2 regions of the Mesorhizobium sp. AR02 genome follow, and region 2 is predicted to be linked to the other one. Evidence: predicted binding sites of a transcription regulator. Region 2 holds the regulator's gene; the other holds the start of a gene.
What was found. Region 2 encodes LexA, which represses DNA repair genes until DNA is damaged. Its sites were predicted from a motif close to TGTTCNNNNTGTGTTCNG; they were not measured.
Positions count from the first base shown of each region.

Region 1: the regulator LexA is predicted to act here: its motif matches at 1,944-1,961, upstream of DBIPINDM_RS06705 (PA0069 family radical SAM protein).

Region 1 is NZ_CP080531.1:416,418-420,605, forward strand. It holds gene DBIPINDM_RS06690 (GFA family protein) at 1-230, shown strand, start outside; gene DBIPINDM_RS06695 (hypothetical protein) at 237-1,211, opposite strand; gene DBIPINDM_RS06700 (glycosyltransferase) at 1,358-1,885, opposite strand; gene DBIPINDM_RS06705 (PA0069 family radical SAM protein) at 2,036-3,190, shown strand; gene DBIPINDM_RS06710 (ribonuclease HII) at 3,342-4,037, shown strand.
Region 2 is NZ_CP080531.1:6,539,955-6,544,142, forward strand. It holds gene DBIPINDM_RS35860 (ComEC/Rec2 family competence protein) at 1-2,286, shown strand, start outside; gene lexA (transcriptional repressor LexA) at 2,280-3,017, opposite strand; gene DBIPINDM_RS35870 (GntR family transcriptional regulator) at 3,396-4,163, opposite strand.

The sequences.
Region 1 (4,188 bases), 1.3 Mb from region 2:
CCGACTACCTGATCTGCGGGGATTGCGGCGTCTATGTCGCCGCTATCGCTGGAGATGAAGATGCAATCGCCAGAGATGATGCGCGGGCAATCGTCATCGTCAACGCCCTGGATGATCAAGGAGCGTTCAACCGGGAACCGGTCCCTGTCGACTTCGACAGGGAAAGCAGAGAGCAGCGCCAGGCCAGGCGTCGCCTTCGCTGGATGCCGGTCGAGATGCGTTTCGACTGATCGCGCTCAGCGGATGACCGGTTCGCCATGAAAGCGTCGGCGCGAGGGGCGCGAAACACCGAAGCCGACTTCCATCATCAGCCGCGGCGTGCGCGCCGGCACGGTGCCCATGTGGAAGCCGAACGGGTCCTCGACGAAGCCGAGGCCGGCTTCGCCGGTCAGCGTCACCGGGCTTTGCTCGCCATAGACGTTCAACACTTCCTGGGCGGGATGGCCGACCAGCAGGGTCAGCTGATGTTTTATGGCGCGCCTGTTATGGCTGCCCCTGACATAGACATGCGGACCGGTATCGGCGTCGACGGGCTTGAGGTAGAAGAAGAATTTCAGCATGCGCCAGTCGTCGAGGTCGAAATGATACTTGCCGAGCGAGGCAAGGTTCTTGTCGGCGTCCGAGGCCTCGCCGGTCGGAAAGCTCCACCAGACGCGCGTCGTGATCAGTTTGGCCTGAGCGCCGAGATAATGCGCGGCAATGTCGAGAAGCAGCGGATCGCGCTGTATGGCGAGTGCCGCCGGACAGTCGAGAATGCGCTCGAAATAGTGCCCGCTGAGCAGCGAGCGGCCCAGGCGCTTTTCGGCCTGCGCATGTTCGCCCGGCATGAATTCGAGACGGCGGTCGAAATTGCCGAAGCAAGGCGTACGCCCCGCGAAATCTGCGATCTGCTCATGAATTTCCGGTGGCAGGACCAGGCCTGAAAACAGGCCGTCGGAACGCAGCGCATCGACCACCGCAGCCCGCTCGACACCGGAAAACATCGTATCCCCGACATTGTCGGCCGGGCGGGCACGTTTTGCGCCAAGCCAATGCATCCGGCGCCCGGGCATGGTGCGCGCCAGCATGAACATTGGCAGCCAGGCAGGGTTTTCGCGCAGGTCCGTGAGATAGGTCGGAATGCGCACCGCGATGCGCCGCAACAGGCTGCCACTGCGCGCAATGGCCTCGAGACTGGCGGCGCCGGATTTGTCTGATGATGAAAGGTTCATCGGGTCCTCTTCTATGAGGGTGATACCCGATGCCGCATCGGTGCTCACCACTCGCATGACCCAAACCCAATTCACCCACCTCAGGGGAAGGCTACCCCCGCGTCAGATTTTGTGCAATGCACAATGAACAGAGCAGCCGCAAAAAATCACTTTGGCGAGCGGTGCTGCTGCTTCGGCGGCGCCACCCAGATCTCGGCTTCGAGCTTCTTTGTCGCCAGGCCACGCGCCAGCGCCTCGGCGTTGCCGGCACTCTTCGACAGGGATGCGGCCTGCCGCTTGCTGATCACCAGTCCATCGGCGAGCGCGCGATTTCCCGAAAAGACCCTAGCCAGGAACGGCGTGCGGCTGCCCCGTGCGCGAGAGAATCGCGCCGCCACGGTCTGCCTCGCCGTATGGGCGATGACCGCTTCGATCCAGCCTTCCACCAGCCGCGCGCCCGGCTCCAGCAGCAGCAGCCAGTCACCCTTGGCCTGCCGGATCCCGGCGGCGATACCGCCGCTTGCCACATACTGGCAGCCAGCATGCTCGGCAACATGATGCGTCTGGTCGGTGGAGCCGGTGTCGCAGACGACGACCTCGCGCACCACGCCCTCCACCGCGCCGCCAATCAGCGAGGCGAGCGTGCGGGCGAGAGCCTCCTCGTCATTGCGCGTTTCGATGAGAACGCTGAGCATGTTTAGCCGAATAGCGGAAAGCCGCGCATAGCGCCAGTTTTTGCGGCGCAGCATAAAAAGTTCTTGCTTTGTTCTCATCGGCGAAATAGGAATAATTTCATGAACAGAGCGATTCGACACAACATGGACAGTCCCTGGGAGCGGGCCAAGATGGAACCGATCGTGCGTGCCGACATTGCAGCTTTCGGGGCAGGACGCGCCGAGATGGCCAATGCGATGATCGAGCAGAGTGGCATGCGCATCCGTCCGGACCGCAATCGCGGCCGGTCAGCAGGCATCAATCCGTCCGGCCGCTTCGAACCTGTCAGCCGGCATGTCTTCGATGATGGCTGGAGTTCCCTGGAGGAACTGCCGCCGTTCAAGACCGAGGTGCAGGTGGAAAAGCCGCGCACCATCATCACCCGCAACGAATCGCCCGACATCTCCTTCGACCGCTCGATCAACCCCTATCGCGGCTGCGAACATGGCTGCGTCTATTGCTTCGCGAGGCCGACGCACGCCTTCATGGGCCTGTCGCCGGGACTGGATTTCGAATCCAAGCTGTTCGCCAAGCCGGATGCGGCGCGGCTGCTCGACAAGGAGCTGTCGAAGGACGGCTACCAGCCACGCACAATCGCCATCGGCACCAACACCGATCCCTACCAGCCGATCGAGAAACAATACCGGATCATGCGCGAGATCCTGGAAGTGCTGGAAGCACGCGGCCATCCGGTCGGCATCGTCACCAAGTCCGCTCTGGTGACGCGCGACATCGACATATTGTCGCGCATGGCGGAACGGGGGCTCGCCAAGGTGGCGCTGTCGGTGACGACAATGGACCGCATGCTGGCGCGCACCATGGAGCCACGCGCTTCGACACCGACCAAGCGGCTGGAGGCGATCCGGCAGCTTTCCGATGCCGGCATTCCGACTTCGGTCATGGTGGCGCCGATCATCCCCGGCCTCACCGACCAGGAGATGGAACGGATCCTCGATTCGGCACATGCCGCCGGCGCACGCGAGGCGGGTTATGTCGTGCTGCGCCTGCCGCTGGAGGTCAGCCCGATCTTCAAGGACTGGCTGCTGCGCCACTATCCCGATCGCTACCGCCACGTGATGTCGCTGATCCGCTCGATGCGCGACGGCAAGGACTATGATTCGGAATGGGGCAAGCGCATGAAGGGCGCCGGACCCTACGCATGGCAGATCGGCCGCCGCTTCGAGATCACCGCCAAGCGGCTCGGCCTCAATGCCGAACGGCGCACGCTGCGCACCGACCAGTTCGTCGCCGCTGGAAGAGACCAGGAACAGCTGATGCTGCTCTGAGAATGCAATTTGCCGTGGCGGTTTGACCTGCCACGGCAAGAAATCCCGTCCGGCCTGCCCCGGCCTGCAGACGGTGCCCTCCCGGTCCGGCGCCCCACCCGACCCGGAGGGACTTGCGGAGAATCGGAGCCGATGCGAACCTCGCCGCAACATGGCTCGCGCGCGTTCCGATTCTCCGCTTCTCTTCGAAATCGTCGAGAAACCCGATTTCTCCTTCGAGACGAAGGCGATGGCCGACGGACTGTGGCCGGTTGCGGGGATGGACGAGGCCGGCCGCGGCCCCCTGGCTGGGCCCGTGGTCGCCGCAGCGGTGGTGCTCGACCCGGCCAACATCCCCGAAGGCCTCGACGATTCCAAACGGCTCAGCCATTTGCAGCGCGAGGCGCTGTTCCTGCGCATTCTTGGCTCGGCGCAGGCGGTTTCGATGGCCTCGATCAGCGCCGAGGGCATTGACGGCAGCAACATCCTCAAGGCGAGCCTCGAGGCGATGCGGCGCGCTTTGGTCGGGCTGTCGGTCCGGCCGAAGCTAGCTCTCGCCGACGGACGCGACGTGCCGCCCGGATTGCCGTGCGACGGCCGCGCGCTGATCAAGGGCGACCAGCGCTCGCAATCGATCGCCGCCGCCTCGATCGTCGCCAAGGTGATGCGCGACCGCATGATGTGCGGCTGCGGCAATCACCACGACCGTTACGGCTTCGAAGTCCATATGGGCTACGCCACCGCCCGTCACCGCACGGCGATCGAGGCGCATGGCCCGGTCGCACGGCTGCACCGCGTGTCGTTTGCGCCATTCAGGCTGGGTGGGGCTGAGGTCGTTGAAGAAGATGGCTTGGCCGGGCTCGATTGAGCCGAACGGATTGTCTCCCCCCTCGAAGGGGAGATGGCCGGCAGGCCAGAGGGGGTCGCCGCGCGTGAAGCACCAGCCTCTTCTTCGCCGGATAGGAAGATCGCGACAGGACGTACCGCCCCCCCTGTCGCCTTTGGCGAGATCTCCCCCT
Region 2 (4,188 bases):
GTCTCGGGCCGGATTGTGCGCGTCCGACGGCAGCTCGGCCAGGTTTCCTTACCTCGCCTGCGCCGCGGTGTGGCGACGGCAGCGGAGCTCGAGCTTGACCGAGGCATCGCCTTCCTGCTGGTGCCGGTCTGCCTGGCTGCTGGAGCGATCGGCTATTATTCGCTGGCGGCGGAGCCCGACTTTGCAAGACCTGTCGCGGTCGTCGTGCTGATGGCGATCTGCACGCTTGTCTCGCGCTCCTGGCCGAAAACCCATCTGGGCTTCATGGCGGCATTGTTGTGCGCGCTTGGCCTGCTTGCCGCCAAGGTCGAGACATGGCGAGTGGGCACCCAGATGCTGGGCTCGGAAATCTCGACTGAAGTGACCGGCCGCGTCGTCTCGCTCGACCGGATGGAGACTGGCCGCATCCGGCTGACCATAGACGTGACGTCGACCGCCCGGCCGAAATTGCGCTATGCGCCGGAAAGGGTCCGGCTTTCGGCGCGAAATATCCCGGCGGACATGACTGCCGGCTCCCTGGTCACCGGCTATGCCAAACTGTTGCCGCCGACCGGCCCGGTGCGGCCGGACAGCTACGATTTCTCCTTCGACAGCTATTTCGCCGGCATTGGCGGCAGCGGCTTCTTTCTCGGCAATCCAAAGCTTGTCTCCGCCGAGGACGGTGAGATGCCTCTGTCAGCCCGCCTTTTCTCCGGGATAGAAAATGCCCGTGAAGCCATCGCCGACCATATCAGGGGCAGCATTGGAGGGGCCGAGGGCGAGATCGCCGCGGCGCTGATCGTTGGCGTCCGCGCGGGCATTCCCGACGAAATCAACGAGGCGATGCGGCGCACCGGCATCTATCACATCATCTCGATTTCCGGACTGCATATGGCGCTGGTTGCCGGCACCATCATGGGTCTGCTGCGCGGCGCCTTCGCGCTGTTTCCGGATTTTTCCGCGCGTCGGCCGGTGAAGAAATACGCGGCCGCCGCGGCCCTGTTCTCGATCGCCGCCTATCTCGTGATTTCGGGCGTCGTCGTCGCCGCCGAACGCAGCTTCATCATGCTTGCGGTGATGCTGACTGCCGTCCTGTTCGATCGCGCGGCGCTGACCATGCGCAATCTGGCGATCTCGGCGATTGCCGTCATCGTGGTGTCGCCACACGAAGTGGTCGGCCCGAGTTTCCAGATGTCGTTCGCGGCAACGGCTGCGCTGGTTGGCGCCTATGCCGGTTGGGCGGATCACCATTCGGGAAAGACAAGACCGCCACCGCCAAAGCGATCCCTGCCAAGCTTTCTCACGCGAAAATTCCTGCTGGCGACAGGCGGATTGGCCATGACCTCCATCATCGCCGGCTGCGCCACGGCGCTGTTTGCCATCTGGCATTTCCAGCGTGTGTCGCCGCTCAGCCTGTTCGCCAATCTGGCCGTCATGCCGATCGTCTCGCTGATTGTCATGCCTTTCGCTGTTCTCAGTTCGCTGGCGATGCCTTTCGGTGCCGATGGTCCCTTTCTTTACGTGATGGGCAAGGGCCTGACCGCAATGATCGCCATATCGGCCTGGATATCGGAACGCTCGCCGGTCGACGCGGTCGGGCTGATTTCGCAGCAATCCGTCCTGCTGGTGACCATCGCCCTGGTCATCGCGACGATGGCGACGACCTGGCTGCGGCTCGCAGCGCTGCCATTCGCGCTTGCCGGCCTGTTGACGGTGTCGGATACGCGCACGCCGGATGTCTTGATCTCGGAAGATGCACGGCTGGTCGCGTTGCCGATCGGCGGTGGCGAACTCGCGGTCAGCCGGGCTCGTCCGAACGAATTCACCGTCGACAATTGGAAACGCGCGCTGGTGTCCGAAACCATCGTCGTGCCGGAAATGTTCAGCAAGGCGGAGGGGCAATTCGGCATTGCCGATGCCGTCAACCTGCCGCCGGGAGCGCCATTCTATTGCACGGATGGCGTCTGTCTTGCCCGGCACCCGTCCGGCGCGATCATTGCGCATGTCGAAGACCGCAAGGACACCTGGAAAGCCTGCGGTTTCGCCGATTTGATCGTCGTCAATGACGCGACCGGCTATGACGCCTGCCACAATCCGCTGGTTCTCGTCGTCACCAAACGGCAACTGGCCCGTAAGGGCAGTGCCGCCGTCTTCTTTGACCGCCAATCGGCGACCGGTCCGCCAATCGTCAGCTTCGCGGTGGACAGCCCGTATCGGCCTTGGCACGAGCAGCGAAAATTTTCGCGTGAGGCGAGGGGGCTGCCGCCCTATCAAAAACCCGAAGCGCCGACCGCTCCTGCTCAGTAGCGCCGGATCAGCCCGACGAGCTTGCCTTGCACCTTGACCCTGTCCGGTCCGAAAATGCGCGTCTCGTAGGCAGGGTTGGCGGCTTCAAGCGCGATCGAGGCACCCTTGCGGCGGAACCGCTTCAATGTCGCTTCCTCCTCGTCGACCAGCGCCACGACGATCTCGCCCGGGCTCGCCGTGTCGGCGTTGCGGATAATGACGGTGTCGCCATCGAAGATGCCGGCCTCGATCATCGAGTCGCCCTTGACCTCGAGCGCATAGTGCTCACCACCCATGATCATGTCCGGCGGCACCGAGATCGAATGCGTCTGATGCTGGATGGCATCGATCGGCACACCGGCGGCGATGCGGCCCATCACCGGGATCGACACCGCGGAAACCGCGTCGTCGTCGTTGCCGGCCGCCGGCAAGCGCGACGACGCCGGCTTGATCTGGCGGCCAAGGCCGCCCTGACCGAGACTGCCCTGGATGACGCTCGGCGAGAATTTCTTTGCAGCATTGAGGCCGGGCGCGATCGAATCCGGCAGCCGCAGCACTTCCAGCGCCCGCGCCCGGTTGGGCAGCCGGCGAATGAAGCCGCGTTCCTCCAGCGCCGTGATCAGGCGATGGATGCCTGACTTGGAGGCGAGATCGAGCGCTTCCTTCATCTCGTCGAAGGACGGTGGAATGCCGCTTTCCTTCAGCCGTTCATGAATGAACATCAAGAGTTCATGTTGCTTGCGCGTCAGCATGGCGGCCCCCAAGGCTTGAACAAAGGGTCTGAACCAGAATCGAAAAACAAACCCAGAACAAACACTATCTGTTCCAGTTGTGTTCTGCAACCGTTTAAAGTTTAGTGAATTTGTTAAGACGCCTGAAATTTTTTGCCCCTGGCAGCGGGCGGCAGTCGACCACCTCCGCCTCCGCCGCGCGCATTGAAATTGTTTTGGTTAATGGCCTGTGGCCTACCCCAGGATGCGGTTTGGCATCAGGCCTTCGAAAGGCGTTCACGGGGTGGATTTGTATGGTTTATCGATCCATTTCCAGCGGAACGAAACGAAACCAAAATGCCAACAATCGCGGGCTTCGGGGCGGGTACGGGCCGCGGGGATCTGGACGCCACGCAAGCGTCATCCGGAAACCGCTTTCAGGCTGCCGGCGCGGGCGGCGTAGGTGCCACTGTCTTCGCTGTGAACATAGACGTGCAGCGTGTAGCCGATATGCGCGGTCATGAGTGCCTTTGCCCGCTCGACGTCGCGATCGAGTGCCGCTTCCATGATTGCGGTGTGATGCTCGATCGCGATCGCCTCGCGCAGAGCGTCCATGGCCTCGCCATAGCCGTGCTTGAGGCCGGCCGCCGCCCGCAATGTCGGCGCCAGGCCGAGAAAACGATGATGCCGCCGCAGCTGATCGGCGATGGTCGAGCGGAACCGTAACAGCCAGTTGGACGTCGCCGCGCTCAACAGCGCCGCGTGAAAGGCCTCGTGGCTCTCGTCCCACTTGTCGACGGCCGCATCCGAGGGGTCGTCGACCGCAGTCTTGCAGCGGGAGAGCCGGTAATGAGCGGTGACAACCGCGTCCTCCCATTCCCTACCGCCGTTCGCGATCGATTCCAGGAACAGCGGCATTTCGACAACCAGCCTTGCGCGCGCCAGGTCCTCGAGCTCGGCCCGCGACACGGGAGCGACGGCAAAGCCGCGATTGCTGATGGCGGTGACCAGGCGCTCGGCTTCAAGTCGGGACAAAGCCTCACGCAGTGGCGTCCAGCCGACGCCATATATGCCGCGCAGTGCGCTCAGCTTGAGCGGCGCTCCTGGCATGAGGCGGGTGGTCAGGATATCGCGCCGCAGCAGCTGATAGGCCGCCTCCGTCTTGGTGGAGTTATTCTGATCCTGCATCACTTTCCGTCCATCATCAGGCTTG